One region of the Streptomyces sp. NPDC051064 genome, then DNA from elsewhere that is predicted to be linked to it. Evidence: riboswitches for the same ligand, from Rfam matches in the RefSeq annotation. Region 1 holds a riboswitch; each other region holds the start of a gene.
The links. A riboswitch is a leader RNA that binds a small molecule or an ion and turns the genes downstream of it on or off. The one in region 1 is predicted to bind cobalamin.
Positions count from the first base shown of each region.

Region 2: linked by a shared signal. The riboswitch ahead of ACIBCU_RS00300 (cobalamin biosynthesis protein) and the one ahead of ACIBCU_RS10500 (ribonucleoside-diphosphate reductase subunit alpha) in region 1 are both predicted to bind cobalamin.
Region 3: linked by a shared signal. The riboswitch ahead of ACIBCU_RS33085 (energy-coupling factor ABC transporter permease) and the one ahead of ACIBCU_RS10500 (ribonucleoside-diphosphate reductase subunit alpha) in region 1 are both predicted to bind cobalamin.

Region 1 covers NZ_JBITFK010000002.1:783,138-789,201, reverse strand. The annotation lists gene ACIBCU_RS10520 (GntR family transcriptional regulator) at 1-349, shown strand, start outside; gene ACIBCU_RS10515 (DUF3311 domain-containing protein) at 527-781, shown strand; gene mctP (monocarboxylate uptake permease MctP) at 778-2,442, shown strand; gene ACIBCU_RS10505 (GNAT family N-acetyltransferase) at 2,587-3,087, shown strand; cobalamin riboswitch at 3,128-3,264, shown strand; gene ACIBCU_RS10500 (ribonucleoside-diphosphate reductase subunit alpha) at 3,401-5,797, shown strand; gene ACIBCU_RS10495 (ribonucleotide-diphosphate reductase subunit beta) at 5,797-6,064, shown strand, end outside.
Region 2 covers NZ_JBITFK010000001.1:51,576-57,639, forward strand. The annotation lists gene ACIBCU_RS00290 (inorganic phosphate transporter) at 43-1,293, shown strand; gene ACIBCU_RS00295 (hypothetical protein) at 1,306-1,530, shown strand; cobalamin riboswitch at 1,682-1,811, shown strand; gene ACIBCU_RS00300 (cobalamin biosynthesis protein) at 1,940-2,884, shown strand; gene ACIBCU_RS00305 (cobyric acid synthase) at 2,881-4,431, shown strand; gene ACIBCU_RS00310 (putative cobaltochelatase) at 4,428-6,064, shown strand, end outside.
Region 3 covers NZ_JBITFK010000011.1:139,180-145,243, reverse strand. The annotation lists gene ACIBCU_RS33105 (sensor histidine kinase) at 1-165, opposite strand, end outside; gene ACIBCU_RS33100 (ABC transporter ATP-binding protein) at 331-1,314, shown strand; gene ACIBCU_RS33095 (ABC transporter permease) at 1,311-2,333, shown strand; gene ACIBCU_RS33090 (methyltransferase domain-containing protein) at 2,456-3,259, shown strand; cobalamin riboswitch at 3,579-3,784, shown strand; gene ACIBCU_RS33085 (energy-coupling factor ABC transporter permease) at 3,814-4,524, shown strand; gene ACIBCU_RS33080 (energy-coupling factor ABC transporter substrate-binding protein) at 4,521-4,877, shown strand; gene cbiQ (cobalt ECF transporter T component CbiQ) at 4,883-5,632, shown strand; gene ACIBCU_RS33070 (energy-coupling factor ABC transporter ATP-binding protein) at 5,629-6,064, shown strand, end outside.

The DNA.
Region 1 (6,064 bases):
GATCGAGCGGCTCCGGCTCGCCAGCGGTGAACCGATGGCCATCGAGACCACCCACCTCTCGGCCAAGCGCTTTCCCGCGCTGCGCCGTTCACTGGTGAAGTACACCTCGCTCTACACCGCGCTGGCCGAGGTGTACGACGTCCGGCTCGCCGAGGCCGAGGAGACCATCGAGACCTCGCTCGCCACGCCGCGCGAGGCGGGGCTGCTCGGCACGGACGTCGGCCTCCCGATGCTCATGCTGTCCCGGCATTCGATCGACGGAGGGGGCGAACCGGTGGAGTGGGTGCGCTCGGTGTACCGGGGCGACCGGTACAAGTTCGTCGCCCGTCTGAAGCGCCCCACCGACTGAGCACCTTCAGGGCCCCGGTACCTCTGATCCCCCTGCACACGCGGGGGGATCAGGCATTTCGGGCGACGCCGGAACGTTGCAGGACCGCAATGCGGACAGGGGGTGACGGTGGACGGGGCATTCGCTTAGATTTCCTGCGCATTACACCAGGTGATCAGCGAGGGGACGGAGCGCCACATGCCAGAAGATACTGATGCGAAACCACCGACAGTGACACCCATGAGGGTGGTCATCGGGCTCTGCCTGATCGCTCCGTTCGTGGCGATGCTCTGGGTCGGGTCGTACGCGAAGGTCGATCCGACCTTCATAGGCATCCCGTTCTTCTACTGGTACCAGATGCTGTGGGTGCTCATCTCGACCGCTCTCACCATGATCGCGTACAAGCTGTGGCAGCGTGACCAGCGCGCCCGCAAGGGGGGTGCGTCAGCATGAAGGACGGCGTGAACGGCATCGCACTCGCCGTATTCATCTTCTTCTTCGTGGCCGTCACGGTCATCGGTTTCATGGCCGCGCGCTGGCGCAAGGCCGAGAACGAGGCCAGCCTCGACGAATGGGGCCTGGGCGGCCGGTCGTTCGGCACCTGGGTCACCTGGTTCCTGCTCGGCGGCGACCTCTACACGGCGTACACCTTCGTCGCGGTGCCCGCGGCGGTCTACGCGGCGGGCGCGGCCGGCTTCTTCGCCGTCCCCTACACGATCCTCGTCTACCCGCTGATCTTCACCTTCCTGCCGCGTCTTTGGTCGGTGTCGCACAAGCACGGCTACGTCACCACCTCGGACTTCGTCCGTGGCCGCTTCGGCTCGAAGGGGCTCTCGCTGGCGGTCGCCGTCACCGGCATCCTCGCCACGATGCCGTACATCGCGCTCCAACTGGTCGGCATCCAGGCCGTCCTGGACGTCATGGGCGTCGGCGGCGGCGAGGACACGCACTGGTTCATCAAGGACCTGCCGCTGCTCATCGCCTTCGCCGTCCTCGCCGCGTACACCTACTCCTCGGGGCTGCGCGCACCGGCGCTGATCGCGTTCGTCAAGGACGGGCTGATCTACCTGGTCATCGCGGTGGCGATCATCTACATCCCGATCAAGCTGGGCGGGTTCGACGACATCTTCGCCGCGGCCGGCGAGAAGTTCTCCGCCGCGAACGAGGCGGCCGGCAAACCGGTGGCCGGGCTCGCACCCGGGGTCTCCGGCCAGTGGGGATACGCCACCCTGGCCCTGGGCTCGGCGCTGGCGCTCTTCATGTACCCGCACTCGATCACGGCGACGCTCTCCAGCCGCAGCCGTGAGGTGATCCGGCGCAACACCACGATCCTGCCCCTGTACTCGCTGATGCTGGGTCTGCTGGCACTGCTCGGATTCATGGCGATCGCGGCCGGGGTCAAGGTCGACAACGGCCAGCTCGCCATTCCGCAGCTCTTCGAGAACATGTTCCCGGACTGGTTCGCGGGCGTGGCGTTCGCCGCGATCGGCATCGGTGCCCTGGTGCCCGCCGCGATCATGTCGATCGCCGCGGCGAACCTCTTCACCCGCAACATCTACAAGGACTTCCTGAAGCCTGACGCGACCCCGGCCCAGGAGACGAAGGTCTCCAAGCTGGTCTCGCTGCTGGTCAAGGTCGGCGCGCTCGCCTTCGTCCTCACCATGGACAAGACGGTCGCGATCAACTTCCAGCTGCTGGGCGGCATCTGGATCCTCCAGACGATGCCGGCCCTGGTGGGCGGCCTCTTCACCCGGTGGTTCCACCGCTGGGCCCTGATCGCCGGCTGGGCGGTCGGCATGGTCTACGGCACGGCGGCCGCGTACGGCGTCGCCAGTCCGACCCAGAAGCACTTCGGCGGGTCCTCGAAGGAGATCCCGGGCCTCGGCGAGATCGGCTACATCGGTCTCACCGCGTTCGTGCTGAACGTCGTCGTCGTGCTCGTGCTGACCGTCGTCCTCCACGCGGTGAAGGCGCCGGCCGGTGTGGACGAGACCTCCCCGTCGGACTACACGGCGGACGCGGGCGACCCCGGCGTCAAGGTCGAGCTCCCGGCGCCCACGGCGGGCGCCCCCGGCGACCCGGCGCCCACGGCGGGCGCCCCTGGCGGCCGCTGACCCCACAGCGGTCGCGCCGACGCACGACGTCCGTCCCGGCAGGGTCCGCCCTGCCGGGACGGAGTCGTATCAGGCCCCCCCGGGGGCCGTCGGCCTCCGAAACCGGGGCGCGCCGCACCCGGCCCCTGGGGCAGACTGCCGCCCATGGACCTATCGATCAGGCCGGCCCTGCCAGCTCAGTTCGAGGAGCTGGGCGAGATCACCGCGCAGGCGTATCTGGGCGACGGACTCCTGGACTTCGGCGCCGACGACCCCTACCTGGAACAGCTCCGCGCGGTCGGGCGGCGGGCCGCCGAGGCCGAGGTGCTGGTCGCGCTGGACGCCGACGGCCGGTTGCTGGGTGGTGTCACCTACGTCGCGCCGGGCAGCCCGTGGGCGGACATCGCCGGGGAGGACGAGGCCGAGTTCCGGATGCTGGCCGTCTCGCCGGAGGCCCGTGGGAGGGGCGCGGGCGAGGCGCTCGTACGGGCCTGCGTCGAGCGGGCACGGGCCGCCGAGGGCGTCTCGGGGATCGTCCTGTCGACGGCCCCGGCCATGCTGGGCGCCCATCGGATATACCGCCGCCTCGGCTTCGTACGGACTCCTGAGCGGGACTGGTACCCCCTGCCGGAGCTCGCGCTCCTGACATTCCGCCTGGAGCTCTGACCCTTCACGACACAAGATGTGGGGGCTTCTTCCATCGGCAGCCCCCACATGTATGCTCGACCTCGCTGTCGCCGCAGGGGAATCCGGTGAGAATCCGGAACTGTCCCGCAACGGTGTGATCGGTGTGCTCATCCGCACCCCGAAGTCCGAAGACCTGTCGACAGTGCGCCCGGCTCGACCGAACCGGGCGCCGATACGTCCGGGCCCCGCGGAGGGCCGGTGGACGCTGTGCGCCGTGCTGCCCCTCCCCGGGCACCGCCGTGCCCGGCTGCCCCGCTCCCGCAGGCCCTGAGCCGAGCGAGGGATAGCCCCAGTGACCATCGCGCCAGCCGACCCGGTTTCCGCCACGGAATCCGAAGGCCGCACGACCGACGCGCCCGGGACCGCACTGCTGCGGACCCTGACCGGCCTCACCGCCGATCTGCCCGACACCGACCCCGGACGGGTGGCCGCCGCCGCACTGCGCGGCCGCAACGCCCGGTCGGACGAGGCCGAGCTGCGTTCGCTGGCCACCGAGGCCGCCGCCGGCCTGATCTCCGAGGACCCCGCCTACTCCCGGCTCGCCGCCCGGCTCCTCACCAGGGCCATCGCGGACGAGGCCGCCGGCCAGGGCGCTGTCTCCTTCTCCGCGTCGGTCGCCGTCGGACATCGCGAGGGCCTGATCGCGGACCGTACGGCCGAGTTCGTCACGCTGCACGCCGCCGCCCTCGACACACTGGTCGACCAGGCGCTCGCCGACGGCGCCGACGACCGCTTCGGCTACTTCGGGCTGCGGACGCTGCACAGCCGGTACCTGCTGCGCCACCCGCTCACCCGCGACGTCGTCGAGACCCCGCAGCACTTCATGCTGCGCGTCGCCGCCGGGCTCGCCGAGGACACCTCCGAGCGGGCTCTGGAGGAAGTGGCCGCGCTGTACGGCCTGATGAACCGGCTCGACTACCTGCCCTCCTCCCCCACCCTCTTCAACTCGGGCACCCGCCACCCGCAGATGTCGTCCTGCTACCTGCTGGACTCGCCGCTGGACGAGCTGGACTCGATCTACGACCGCTACCACCAGGTGGCGCGCCTCTCCAAGCACGCGGGCGGCATCGGGCTCTCGTACTCCCGTGTCCGCGCCCGGGGTTCGCTCATCCGCGGCACGAACGGGCACTCCAACGGCATCGTGCCGTTCCTGAAGACGCTCGACGCCTCGGTCGCCGCGGTGAACCAGGGCGGCCGCCGCAAGGGTGCCGCAGCCGTCTACCTGGAGACGTGGCACGCGGACATCGAGGAGTTCCTGGAGCTGCGCGACAACACCGGCGAGGACCAGCGCCGTACGCACAACCTCAACCTGGCGCACTGGATCCCGGACGAGTTCATGCGCCGCGTCGACGCGGACACGGAGTGGTCGCTGTTCTCCCCGGCCGACGCCCCCGAGCTCGTGGACCTGTGGGGCGACGAGTTCGACGCCGCCTACCGCACCGCCGAGGCCAAGGGGCTGGCCCGCAAGACGCTGCCGGCCCGTGAGCTGTACGGCAGGATGATGCGGACCCTCGCCCAGACCGGGCAGGGCTGGATGACGTTCAAGGACGCCTCCAACCGCACGGCGAACCAGACCGCCGAGCCGGGCCGCGTCGTGCACTCCTCGAACCTGTGCACGGAGATCCTCGAAGTCACGGACGACGGCGAGACGGCCGTCTGCAACCTCGGTTCGGTCAACCTGGGCGCGTTCGTCGCCGACGGCACCATCGACTGGGAGCGGCTGGACGCCACCGTCCGCACGGCGGTGACCTTCCTCGACCGCGTGGTGGACATCAACTTCTACCCGACCGAGCAGGCCGGCCGCTCCAACGCCCGCTGGCGCCCGGTGGGCCTGGGCGCGATGGGCCTCCAGGACGTGTTCTTCCAGCTGCGCCTGCCGTTCGACTCCCCCGAGGCCCGCGCGCTCTCCACGAAGATCTCCGAGCGGATCATGCTGGCCGCCTACGAGGCCTCCTGCGCCCTCGCCGAACGGTCCGGCCCGCTGCCCGCCTGGTCCGAGACCCGCGCGGCGCGCGGCGTCCTGCACCCGGACCACTACGCCACCGAGCTGAACTGGCCGGAGCGCTGGGACGCGCTGCGCGCCCGGATCGCGAAGACCGGCATGCGCAACTCGCTGCTGCTCGCCATCGCGCCGACGGCGACGATCGCCTCGATCGCCGGGGTGTACGAGTGCATCGAGCCGCAGGTCTCCAACCTCTTCAAGCGCGAGACGCTCAGCGGAGAGTTCCTCCAGGTCAACGCCTATCTGGTCGACGAACTGAAGAGGCTCGGCGTCTGGGACGCGCGGACCCGTGAGGCGCTGCGCGAGGCGAGCGGCTCCGTGCAGGGCTTCGCCTGGATCCCCGAGGAGGTGCGGGCGCTGTACCGCACGGCGTGGGAGATCCCGCAGCGCGGCCTGATCGACATGGCGGCTGCCCGTACGCCGTTCCTCGACCAGAGCCAGTCGCTCAACCTGTTCCTGGAGACGCCGACGATCGGCAAGCTCTCCTCGATGTACGCGTACGCCTGGAAGCAGGGGCTGAAGACGACGTACTACCTGCGGTCGCGCCCGGCGACCCGGATCGCCCGCGCGGCCTCCGGCAAGGCCGCCGCCGCTGCCACCGTTCCCGTACAGCAGGCGACGGCTCCCGACGCGGACGCGATCGCCTGCTCCCTCGAAAACCCCGAGTCCTGCGAGGCCTGCCAGTGATGACCACGTCCGAGAACAAGAACCTGCTCGACCCGGGCTTCGAACTGACCCTGCGCCCCATGCGCTACCCGGACTTCTACGAGCGCTACCGGGACGCGATCAAGAACACCTGGACGGTGGAGGAGGTCGACCTGCACTCCGACGTCGCCGACCTCGCCAAGCTCTCACCCGGTGAGCAGCACATGATCGGCCGGCTGGTCGCGTTCTTCGCGACGGGTGACTCGATCGTCTCCAACAACCTGGTGCTGACGCTCTACAAGCACATCA
Region 2 (6,064 bases), on a different contig from region 1:
TACGTTCCACGTGCCACTGACGTCGAACGATTGCCTGGGTAAATGGAACACATCACGCTGCTGCTCGCGATTGTGATCGTGACAGCTCTCGTGTTCGATTTCACGAACGGTTTCCACGACACCGCCAACGCGATGGCCACCACCATCTCGACCGGCGCTCTCAAGCCCAAGACAGCGGTGGCCATGTCCGCCGTTCTCAACCTCGTCGGCGCGTTCCTGTCGGTGGAGGTCGCCAAGACCATCTCCGGCGGGATCATCAACGAGAACGGCCTCAGAACCGAGGTCATCTTCGCGGCGCTCGTCGGCGCGATCCTGTGGAATCTGCTGACCTGGCTGGTCGGCCTGCCCTCCAGTTCCTCCCACGCACTCTTCGGCGGCCTCATCGGCGCCGCGGTCATGTCGGCCGGCTGGTCCTCGATCAATGGCGGCACCGTCGTCACGAAGGTCCTGCTGCCCGCGATCGCCGCCCCGGTCGTGGCCGGTCTCGCCGCGCTGCTGGCCACGAAGCTGACGTACCGCCTCAACCGGAAGATCACCGACGAGGCGCAGCTGAAGTCGACCGCCAAGGGGTACCGCGCCGGCCAGATCGCCTCGGCCGGTCTCGTCTCGCTCGCCCACGGCACCAACGACGCGCAGAAGACCATGGGCATCATCACCCTGGCCCTGGTCACCGGTGGCGTCCTCTCTCCCGGCTCCAACCCGCCGGTCTGGGTCATCGCCTCCGCGGGTATCGCCATCGCGATGGGCACCTACCTCGGCGGCTGGCGCATCATCCGCACCATGGGCAGCGGCCTCACCGACCTGCGTCCGCCGCAGGGCTTCGCGGCCCAGACGAGCGCGGCCACGGTCATCCTGGCCTCCTCGCACCTCGGCTTCTCCCTCTCCACCACGCAGTCCTGCTCCGGTGCCGTCATGGGCGCGGGTCTCGGACGCAAGGGAGGCGTGGTCCGCTGGTCCACCGCCACCCGGATGTTCGTCGCCTGGGGCCTGACCCTGCCGGCCGCCGGTCTGATGGGCGCGGGCGCCGAGTTCCTGACCAAGCAGGGGCCCTGGGGCGTCGGGGTGGTCGCCGTCCTCCTCGTCGCGGGCTCCGGAGCCATCTGGCTGCTGTCGCGCCGCAAGCCGGTCGACCACACCAACGTGAACGCGGAGGCCGAGCCCGCGGGCGTCGTCACCACCGCCGTCTCCGCGGTCAGCCCGCCGCCCGCCGGTGCCGTCGTACCGGAGCTCAAGACCACCATCTCGGCCCCGGCCACGACGGCCGGAACCCCGGCCGACCCGGCCACGGTGTAAGGACGAATCCGCATGAACATCGACTGGGCAGCTCTCGCGTCCGTCTTCGGCGTCAGCCTCGTGGTCACCGTCGCACTGGTCGGCCTCTTCACCCTCGGCATCACGGGCATGGCCAGGCAGACGTCGGCCGCGCAGGGCGGCGGCGGTGCCAACGGCCTGGTGCGCACCGGCGCGTACGCCTGCTTCGGGCTGTGCGCGGCGGCGGTCGCGTACGGGATCTATCTGATCGTCGCCTGACCGCTCCCACGCGGACTCCCGCCCGGGCCGGACACACCACGTGTGTCCGGCCCGGTGTGCGTCTGAGCACATTGAAGCCTCGCAGGTCAACGGCAGGTTGACGGGCGTTCACGGGGCATGGTGGACTGCCGGAGCCATTTACGGCGACAGGAGAGGAAGCCGGTGCGAATCCGGCGCGGTCCCGCCACTGTCACCGGGGAGCAGCCTCCACACGGAAGTCACGGCCCGCCACCGCGGGCTGGAAGGCCGGAGGAACTGCGGATCCGGAAGCCAGGAGACTCTCGTCGCCGGTCACGTCGAACCAGGGCGCGGACCCTGAGTGAGGACATACGCCATGTCTGGCTGCCCTGCGTCGGTCGCTTCACCCCCCGTCACGAAGGTCCTCCGAGGCGCGACGGCCGGCTGAGCGGTGCGAGCCGACCGCATCTTCGCGTACGGAGCCGCCGCCGGCCTGATCGGCGACCTGCTGTTCGGTGATCCCCGGCGTGGCCACCCCGTCGCCGCCTTCGGGCGTGCAGCGGCGGGCGCCGAGCGCCGCCTGTGGCGCGACCACCGCGGCTGGGGCGTCCTGCACACGCTCGTCTGTGCCGGGGGCGCCACGGGCGCCGCCGTCCTGGCCGCGCGTGCCGCCCGGAACCGTCCCGCCGCCGCCGTGGCGCTGACCGCGGCCGCCACCTGGTCCGTCGTCGGGGGCACCTCGCTGGGGCGCGAGGCCCGCGCCATCGGCGGGGCGCTGGCCGCCGGGGACATCGAGCTGGCCCGGGAGCGGCTGCCGCATCTGTGCGGCCGCGACCCGCAGTCGCTGGACGGGCAGCAGATCGCCCGCGCCGTGGTGGAGTCCGTCGCCGAGAACACCTCCGACGCCGTCGTGGGAGCCCTCGTGTGGGGCGCGCTCGGAGGAGTGCCCGGGCTGGTGGCCTTCCGGGCCGTCAACACGCTCGACGCCATGGTCGGGCACAAGTCGCCCCGCTACCGGCGCTACGGCTGGGCGTCGGCCCGGCTCGACGACGCCGCCGGCTGGCCCGGGGCCCGGCTCACCGCCGTGCTCGCCGTGGCCGCCGGGGGGCGCCCGCGCGAGGCGGTCCGGGCCTGGCGGGCGGACGCGGGCAGGCATCCCAGCCCCAACGCGGGCCCGGTGGAGGCCTCGTTCGCGGGGGCGCTGGGCGTACGGCTCGGCGGCACCCTCGCGTACGGCGGGCGGGTCGAGCACCGGCCGGTGCTCAACGGCGAGGCCGGCCGGGATGTGCGGGTCACGGACATCGAACGCGCGGTGCGGCTGTCGCGCCGGGTGAGTGTGCTGGCCCTCGCCGTGTGCGCGGCGGGGCGGCTGGCCATGGGACGGAGAGTCGGATGAGCGGCGGGCTGCTGGTCGCGGGGACCACCTCGGACGCGGGCAAGAGCGTCGTCACGGCAGGGATCTGCCGGTGGCTGGTGCGCCGGGGGGTGAAGGTCGCGCCGTTCAAGGCGCAGAACATGTCGCTGAACTCGTTCGTCACCCGGGAGGGGGCGGAGATCGGCCGCGCCCAGGCGATGCAGGCGCAGGCCGCCCGGGTGGAGCCGTCCGCGCTGATGAACCCGGTGCTGCTCAAGCCCGGCGGCGACCGGTCGAGCCAGGTCGTCCTGATGGGGAAGCCGGTCGGCGAGATGAGTGCGCGCGGCTACCACGGCGGTCGCCAGGAGGCGCTGCTGGGGACGGTCGTGGACTGTCTGGAGCAGCTGCGGGGCACGTATGACGCCGTGATCTGCGAGGGGGCGGGCAGTCCTGCCGAGATCAATCTGCGGCGGACGGACATCGTGAACATGGGCATCGCCCGGGCCGCGCGCTTTCCGGTGCTGGTGGTCGGCGACATCGACCGGGGCGGTGTGTTCGCCTCGTTCTTCGGCACGACGGCGCTGCTGAGCCCCGAGGACCAGTCGCTGGTCGCGGGATACCTCGTCAACAAGTTCCGCGGTGACGTGTCGCTGCTGGAGCCCGGTCTCGACATGCTGCTCGGGCTCACGGGGCGGCGGACGTACGGGGTGCTGCCGTACGCCCACGGGCTGGGCATCGACGAGGAGGACGGGCTGCGCGTCTCGATGCGCGGCACCGTGCGGGAGTCGGTCGTGGCGCCGCCGCACGGCGAGGACGTGCTGCGGGTCGCGGTGTGCGCGGTGCCGCTGATGTCGAACTTCACCGATGTGGACGCGCTGGCGGCCGAGCCGGGTGTGGTGGTGCGGTTCGTGGACCGGGCGGAGGAGCTCGTCGACGCGGACCTCGTGATCGTGCCCGGGACGCGGGGCACCGTGAAGGCGCTGGCGTGGCTGCGCGAGCGGGGGCTGGCCGACGCCCTGCTGCGGCGGGCTGCGGAGGGCCGCCCGGTGCTGGGCATCTGCGGCGGGTTCCAGGTGCTGGGTGAGCGGATCGAGGACGACGTGGAGTCGCGGGCCGGACTGGTCGAGGGGCTCGGGCTGCTGCCCGTACGCGTCCGTTTCGGCCGGGAGAAGGTCCTGGGGCGGCCCGTCGGGTCGGCGCTCGGGGAGCCGGTGGAGGGTTACGAGATCCATCACGGGGTCGCCGAGGTGAGCGGCGGCGAGCCGTTCCTCGACGGGTGCCGGGTCGGCTCGGTCTGGGGGACGCACTGGCACGGGTCGCTGGAGAGCGACGCGTTCCGGCGGGCGTTCCTGGGCGAGGTCGCGCGGGCCGCGGGGCGGCGGTTCACCGCGGCGCCGGACACGAGCTTCGGGGCGTTGCGGGAGGAACAGCTGGACCGGCTGGGGGATCTGATCGAGGAACACGCGGACACGGACGCGTTGTGGCGGCTGATCGAGACCGGCGCGCCGAAGGGGCTGCCGTTCATCCCGCCGGGTGCGCCGCCCGCGCCCGGTCATGCAGTTGTGGTTGCGACAGAGGAGGCCCTGTGAGTACGCCGTATCCCTTCACCGCCATCGTCGGACAGGACGACCTGCGGCTAGGACTCCTGCTCAACGCGGTCAGTCCCGCCGTCGGCGGGGTCCTGGTCCGCGGCGAGAAGGGCACCGCCAAGTCCACCGCCGTACGCGCGCTCGCCGCGCTCATGCCCGAGGTCGGGGTCGTGTCGGGGTGCCGCTTCTCGTGCGACCCGGGAGCACCCGATCCGGCGTGTCCCGACGGTCCCCACGAGACGGGTACGGGCGTGTCGCGGCCGGCGCGGACCGTGGAGCTTCCGGTCGGCGCTTCGGAGGACCGGCTGGTCGGCGCCCTCGACATCGAACGGGCTCTCTCGGAGGGCGTGAAGGCCTTCGAACCGGGGCTCCTCGCCGACGCCCATCGCGGGATCCTCTACGTCGACGAGGTCAATCTCCTCCATGACCACCTGGTGGACCTGCTGCTCGACGCGGCGGCCATGGGTGCCTCGTACGTGGAGCGGGAGGGTGTCTCGGTCCGTCACGCGGCGCGCTTCCTGCTGGTCGGGACCATGAATCCCGAGGAAGGCGAATTGCGCCCCCAGCTGTTGGACCGCTTCGGGCTGACCGTCGAGGTGGCGGCCTCGCGTGAGACGGACCTGCGCGTCGAGGTCGTGCGGCGCAGGCTCGCCTACGACGACGATCCGGCCGGGTTCGCCGCGCGGTGGGCCGACGAGGAGGCCGCGTTGCGCGAGCGGATCGTCGCCGCGCGCGCCCTGCTTCCCCATGTGGTGCTCGGCGACGGCGTGTTGCGGCAGATCGCGGCGACGTGCGCGGCGTTCGAGGTCGACGGGATGCGCGCCGACATCGTCATGGCCCGCACCGCGACGGCGCTGGCCGCGTGGGCGGGGCGCGAGGAGGTCGTCGCGGACGACGTGCGGCAGGCCGCGCTCCTGGCGCTCCCCCACCGGCGCCGGCGCAATCCGTTCGACGCGCCCGGACTGGACGAGGACAAGCTGGACGAGGCCCTGCGGGACGCGGCGGACGGCGACGGCGGGAGCGACGACGATCCTGACCCCGACGGGCCCGGCGGCGGGGTGCCCCCGCAGGGCGGCGGCCCCGAGGACGGCGGTACGGACACGGGTGGTCCCGACGACGGCGGTACCGACGCGCCCGGTCGGGAGCAGACCGGGAGCGGCGACGCGCCCGCGCCGGGCGGCGGCGCCGGGGAGCAGCAGCCCGTGCGGGCCGGCGAGCCGTTCCGTACGAAGATGCTCAGCGTGCCCGGACTCGGCGAGGGCGCGGCCGGGCGACGGTCCCGGGCGCGTACCGAGCACGGCCGGACCACCGGGTCGCGGCGGCCCGAGGGTGCGCTGACGAAGCTGCACCTGGCGGCGACCGTGCAGGCGGCGGCTCCGCACCAGCGGGCGCGCGGGCGTTCGGGGCGGGGTCTCGTCGTGCGGCGGGACGATCTGCGGCAGGCGACGCGGGAGGGGCGCGAGGGCAATCTCGTGCTGTTCGTCGTGGACGCCTCCGGGTCGATGGCGGCCCGGCAGCGGATGAGCGCCGTGAAGGGGGCGGTGATGTCGCTGCTGCTGGACGCCTATCAGCGCCGGGACAAGGTCGGCCTGGTCACCTTCCGGGGCAAGGACGCCGAGGTGGTGCTGCCGCC
Region 3 (6,064 bases), on a different contig from region 1:
CTTGGCGGTGCCCAGCGCGGAGTCGTCGGGGTCCCCGATCCGGTAGAAATCGCCGCCCACCCAGTCCAGCACGACGAGGCCGGCCAGGGCCACGACCAGAACCAGCCGGACCGTGACAAGCAGCTGCGGATGGTCCTTCCCCCGTGTGGCTGTGGGTGCGGCCAACCTCGCCGGCATCTCTCTCACCGTCCTCCCGCCGACCGGCCGAAAGTCGGAGTCGGCCGCGCATGATCTGTCTTTTGCCCGATCCGCCGCAGGCCACGGCGGAGAAGAGTGGTGTCCACCCGGGCGGCGTGTCATAGCCGACCCTCCCACACGCACAGGAGTCACATGAACCACGCAGAGGTGCACCAAGGAAGCGGGCCGGGGTTCGGGCGCCCCGTCGGCGCGGCTGCGATCGAGGCCCATGGGCTCGGCAAGCAGTACCGGCGCGGCTGGGCGCTGCGGGACGTCTCCTTCCGGCTGCCTGCCGGACGGGTGTGCGGCCTGGTCGGCCCGAACGGCGCCGGCAAGAGCACCCTGATGGGCCTGGCCACCAACATGATCCGGCCGACCACCGGCGCCCTGCGGGTGTTCGGCGCGGCGCCGGGGTCGACGGATGCCGTCCTGCGGACCGCGTTCCTGACCCAGGAGAAGCCGCTGTTCCGGCGCTTCACCGTCGCGGAGACCCTGCGGCTGGGCCGCGAGTTCAACCCCTGCTGGGACCAAGAGGTCGCCGAGGGCATCGTCCGCGCGGGCCAGGTGCCGCTGAAGGCGAAGGTCGGCACACTGTCCGGGGGGCAGCGCACCCGCGTCGCCTTCGCCCTGGCTTTCGGGAAGCGCCCTGACCTGCTCATCCTCGACGAGCCGATGGCCGATCTGGACCCGCTGGTCCGCCGCGAGCTCATGGCCACCCTGACCGCGGAGGCCGCCCAGCACGGCACCACGGTGCTGGTCTCCTCGCACATGCTCGCCGAGCTGGAGCACATCTGCGACTACCTGCTCGTCATCGCGAACGGCGGTCTGCGCCTCGCGGGCGAGGTGGAGGAACTGCTCGCAGCACACGCGCTGTTCGCCGTCTCCGGGGACGGCTCGTCCCCCGCCCTCGCGCCGCACAGCGTCATCGGATCGCACGACGAGGGCAGGCCGGGCGTCCTGGCCCGTCTCAGCGGACCGGTCGAATACGGCGGACAGGCCGAGCCTCCCACCCTGGAGGAGCTCCTGCTCGCCTACCTGCGGTCACCCGACGCGCCTGCGCTGATCGCCCCCGGCGCCCGCGTCGGCGACATCCACGACATCATCACCCACGACCGGACGAAGGCTGTGACCGCATGACCACGCTCACTCACGACCCGGCCCGTACAGCGCCCACCGGCCCGGCACGCAACCACTGGATCCCCCGGCTCGGCGGTCCGGTCTGGCTCGTCTGGCGCCAGCACCGCGCCGCGTTCTGGACGCTCATCGCCGCCATGCTCCTCGGCGTGCTCGTCATGGTCTATCTGCGCGGGCAGACGATGGACTTCCTGGCCGCCCAGGACCCGACCTCGCGGAAGTCGGGGGGCCTGCCACCCGAGTTCGAGACGTACGTCAACCGTCTGCACAGCATCGGGAGCTACCTCAGCTACATCCCCGTTCTGGCCGGTGTCCTGCTCGGGGCTCCGCTCATCGCGGGCGACCTGGAGACAGGAACCGCCAAGCTGGTGACCTCGCAGTCCGTCAGCCGACTGCGGTGGCTCATCACGAAACTCGCCGTTCCCGCCGCGATGCTCGCTCTGTCGACCGGCGTGCTCACCGCCGTCCTCACCTGGTGGTGGAACCCGCTCAAGGGGCTTTCCGACGCCCTCATCTGGACCTCCTTCTTCAGTGTCACGGGGGTCGTACCGGTGGCCTACGCCCTGCTCACGTTCACCGTGGGCGTGGCGGTCGGCCTGCTCCTGCGCCGCACGCTGGTGTCGATGGTGGTCACGCTCGGCATCGTCGTGGCGATCGGGTTCGTCTGGGACGAACTCTGGCGGAGCCTGGGACACATCATGTCGGTCAGCACCGACAAGGGCGTCGGGCCCGGTGCGGTACGGCCGGAGCTGCCTGTCCAGGCGGAGCAGCAGGGACAGGGCACCTACTTCCTCACCGGCTCCGGAGACCGCCTGGACTGGACCACCTGCCTCGACCAGGTGGAGAACGACCGGGCGCACACCGCCTGCCTGGAGTCCAAGCACGTCATCGGCTGGTCCATGGACTACCTCCCCGTCTCCCAGATGCAGACGATGCAGTGGCTCGGAGCCGGCATCATGCTCGCCGTCGCCGCCGCCGTCGCCACCTTCGTCATCCTCTGGGGGCGCAAGCGGCTCCTGTGACCCGTGGCCCCCGGGGCCGGGGGCTCACCGCGCGGTCCGGAGGACGCCCGGACCGGTTGGCGGGGAGCGGGCGCCGCGTGGTGGACTTCGTGTACGGACGGAGAGAGACGGTGGCGCAGGGCATGGCCGATCACAGCACGGACCACGGGTATCTGCTGGACAACCAGCAGTCGGAGGCAGGCATCCGATTCGGTGCGCTGTCCGAGCTGTTCGATCCGGTGACGTTCCGGCACGTCGACCGGATCGGCATCACCCGGGGCATGCGGTGCTGGGAGGTCGGGGCGGGCGGCCCCTCCGTGCCCGCGGGTCTTGCCGAGCGGGTCGGAGCAACGGGGCAGGTGGTCTGCACCGACATCGACGTGTCCTGGGCACGCGAAGCCGCCTCCGAAGTCGTCGAGGTCATGCGCCATGACGTCGCCGCCGACCCTCCGCCGCCGGGTGGCTTCGACCTCGTGCACGCCCGGCTGGTCCTGGTGCACGTCGTCGACCGCGCGGAGGCGCTGCGCCGCATGATCCAGGCGCTGCGACCGGGTGGTGTGCTGCTCCTGGAGGATGCCGATCCGGGGCTGCAGCCTCTGCTGTGCCCGGACGAGTCGGGCCCCGAGCAGCGGCTCGCCAACCGTCTGCGCTCCGGGTTCCGTGAGCTCATGGCCGCACGCGGTGCCGATCTCACGTACGGCCGGACACTGCCCCGGCTGCTGCGCGAAGGCGGCCTCGACGACGTACAGGCGGATGCCTACTTCCCGATCACCTCGCCGGCCTGCACCGTTCTCGAGGCAGCGACGGTCCGGCAGATCCGTGGCCGGCTCGTGGCGGCGGGGATCGCGACCGACGAGGACATCGACCGCCACCTGTCCAACGTCGCCACCGGACGACTCGACCTGGCGACGGCCCCCTTGGTCTCCGCCTGGGGGCGCCGCCCGTAGAAGGCGCGCGCCGGCGCGGGCTGTCGTCCGCGGTGTACGCCGACCCGCCGAGCAGGCCGGACTCCTGGGCAGGCTGCGCAGCCCCGCCTCATCCGCATGTACGACACGCTGACGGTCGACCACCCGGACGGCCAGGAGCCGGACGGCGTCACCGTCGTGCGGGAGTGCCTGGCCCCCACGCACGAGCGACGCGAGGCCGGAGGACCGTGACGGTTGCCGCCGCGATCCCCCGCGCCGTCCGTCGCGGCCGTCGGCGCGGGAGACCACCGGGCCCCGCCCGGCAGGGCCGGTGGCGGCCCTCGGTGACCTCAGGCCCGCTTGTCATCGTCCCCCACCTGGCACTACTGTCGCCACGCCTTGGTGAACGGGAAATCGGTGTGATGCCGGTGCGGCCCTCGCCACTGTGATCGGGAAGTCCGGCTCCGGCCCTCGCGGGCAGCCACTGGGTCCTTGTGACCCGGGAAGGCGGAGTTCGGGCGGTGGTACCCGTAAGCCAGGAGACCGGCCAAGGCACTTCAACCATCCACGAGGTGCTGGAGAGGGTCTGCTGAGTCATGCACATTGCCGAGGGTTTTCTGCCTCCGGCGCACGCGATCGCCTGGGGTGTCGCGTCCGCGCCGTTCGTCGTCCACGGAGTCCGGTCACTCACGCGTGAAGTCCGGGAGAACCCCGAGAGCACGCTGCTTCTGGGGGCTTCCGGGGCCTTCACGTTCGTTCTTTCCGCATTGAAGATCCCCTCCGTGACCGGGAGCTGCTCGCATCCCACGGGCACGGGGCTGGGGGCCATCCTGTTCCGTCCGCCGATCATGGCGGTCCTGGGCACCATCATCCTGCTGTTCCAAGCGCTCCTGCTCGCCCACGGCGGGCTGACCACGCTGGGTGCCAACGTCTTCTCGATGGCGATCGTGGGGCCCTGGGCGGGGTACGCGGTCTACAGGCTGCTGCGCCGGTACGACGTGCCGCTGATGGTGGGGGTGTTCTTCGGCGCGTTCGTCGCCGACCTGTCGACGTACTGCGTCACGAGCGTGCAGCTGGCGCTCGCCTTCCCGGACCCGAGCACCGGCTTCCTGGGCGCGCTCGGCAAGTTCGGCTCCATCTTCGCGGTCACCCAGATCCCACTGGCGGTGAGCGAGGGGCTCCTGACCGTTCTGGTCATGCGGCTCCTCGTGCAGTCCAGCAAGGGAGATCTGACCCGGCTCGGTGTGTTCCTCGCCGGCAGGCGGGACCGGACCAGGACGGCCGAGACCGAGGCGGTGGCCCGATGAACAGGAACACGAAGATCAACACCCTTCTGCTGCTCGTCGTGGCCGCGCTGGCCGTCCTGCCGCTGGCCCTCGGCCTCGGCGACGACGAGAAGGAGCCGTTCACAGGCTCCGACGCCCAGGCCGAGACGGCGATCACCGAGATCGATCCCGCATACGAACCCTGGTTCTCCCCGCTGTACGAACCACCGTCCGGCGAGATCGAGTCGGCGCTGTTCGCCCTCCAGGCCGCGTTGGGCGCGGGCGTCCTCGCCTACTACTTCGGTCTGCGACGCGGGCGCCGCCAGGGCGAGCTGCGCGCGAGCGTGCAGCAGGACGGCTCCGGCGCCGGGGAACCCGCGGCCCGGGGGGACTGAGACTCGTGCTGCCGATCGACGCGGCGGCGCACAGCAGTCGCTGGCGCCGCCGCCATCCCGTGGACAAAGCCGTACTCGGTCTGGGACTCACCATTCTGGCGATCTCGCTGCCGCCCTGGCCGGGAGCCGCACTGATCCTCCTCACCGCCGTCACCGTGCTGCTGGGGCCGGCCGGTGTACCCGCCCGCCAACTCTGGCGGGCCTACCGGGTTCCCCTGGGTTTCTGCGTGACCGGGGCGGCCACACTGCTCGTACAGGTCGGCGGGCCGGAGGGACTCGTGACACCGGCCGACGGGGGGCCGGTCCGTGCCGGGGAACTGCTGCTGCGCACCTCGGCGGCGTCGCTCGGAGTGCTGCTGTTCGCCTTCACCACCCCGATGTCCGACCTGCTGCCGCGCCTGGTCAGGGCGGGGGTGCCGGCGCCGGTGGTGGACGTCGCCCTGGTGACGTACCGCATGAGCTTCCTGCTCCTCGACTCGGTGCGCCGGGTCAGGGAGGCCCAGGCGGCCCGGCTCGGGCACACCACTCGGGCCGCCGCCTGGCGGTCGCTGGCGGGGCTGGGGGCCACCGCGTTCATCAGGGCCTTCGACCGCGCGGCACGGCTCCAGACCGGGCTCGCCGGGCGTGGTTACGACGGGACCCTGCGCGTCCTGGTCCCCGACGCTCGTGTCTCCGGCCGGTTCGTGGCCGTGAGCGTCACCCTGCTCGCGACCCTCATCGTGCTGACGCTCGTCCTGGAAAGGCCCCTCTCATGAGCGAATCCGTACTGCTCGCCCTGCGGGGCGCGTCCTTCGCGTACGAGGACGGCCCTGCCGTGCTCAGCGGCCTCGACTTCGAGGCGCGGGCGGGGCGTGCGCTCGCCCTGCTCGGCCGGAACGGCAGTGGGAAGACCACGCTGATGCGTCTGCTCAGCGGCGGGTTGCGCCCCCGTGAGGGGCAGTTGACGGTGGAGGGCCGCCCGGTCACGTACGACCGGAAGGGCCTGACCCGGCTGCGCACGACGGTCCAACTGGTGGTGCAGGACCCGGACGACCAGTTGTTCGCCGCGTCCGTCTCCCAGGACGTGTCCTTCGGACCGCTGAACCTCGGGCTGCCCGACAGCGAGGTGCGGGCCCGGGTGGACGAGGCGCTGGGCGCCCTCGACATCACGGCGCTGGCGGACCGGCCCACCCACCTGCTCTCGTACG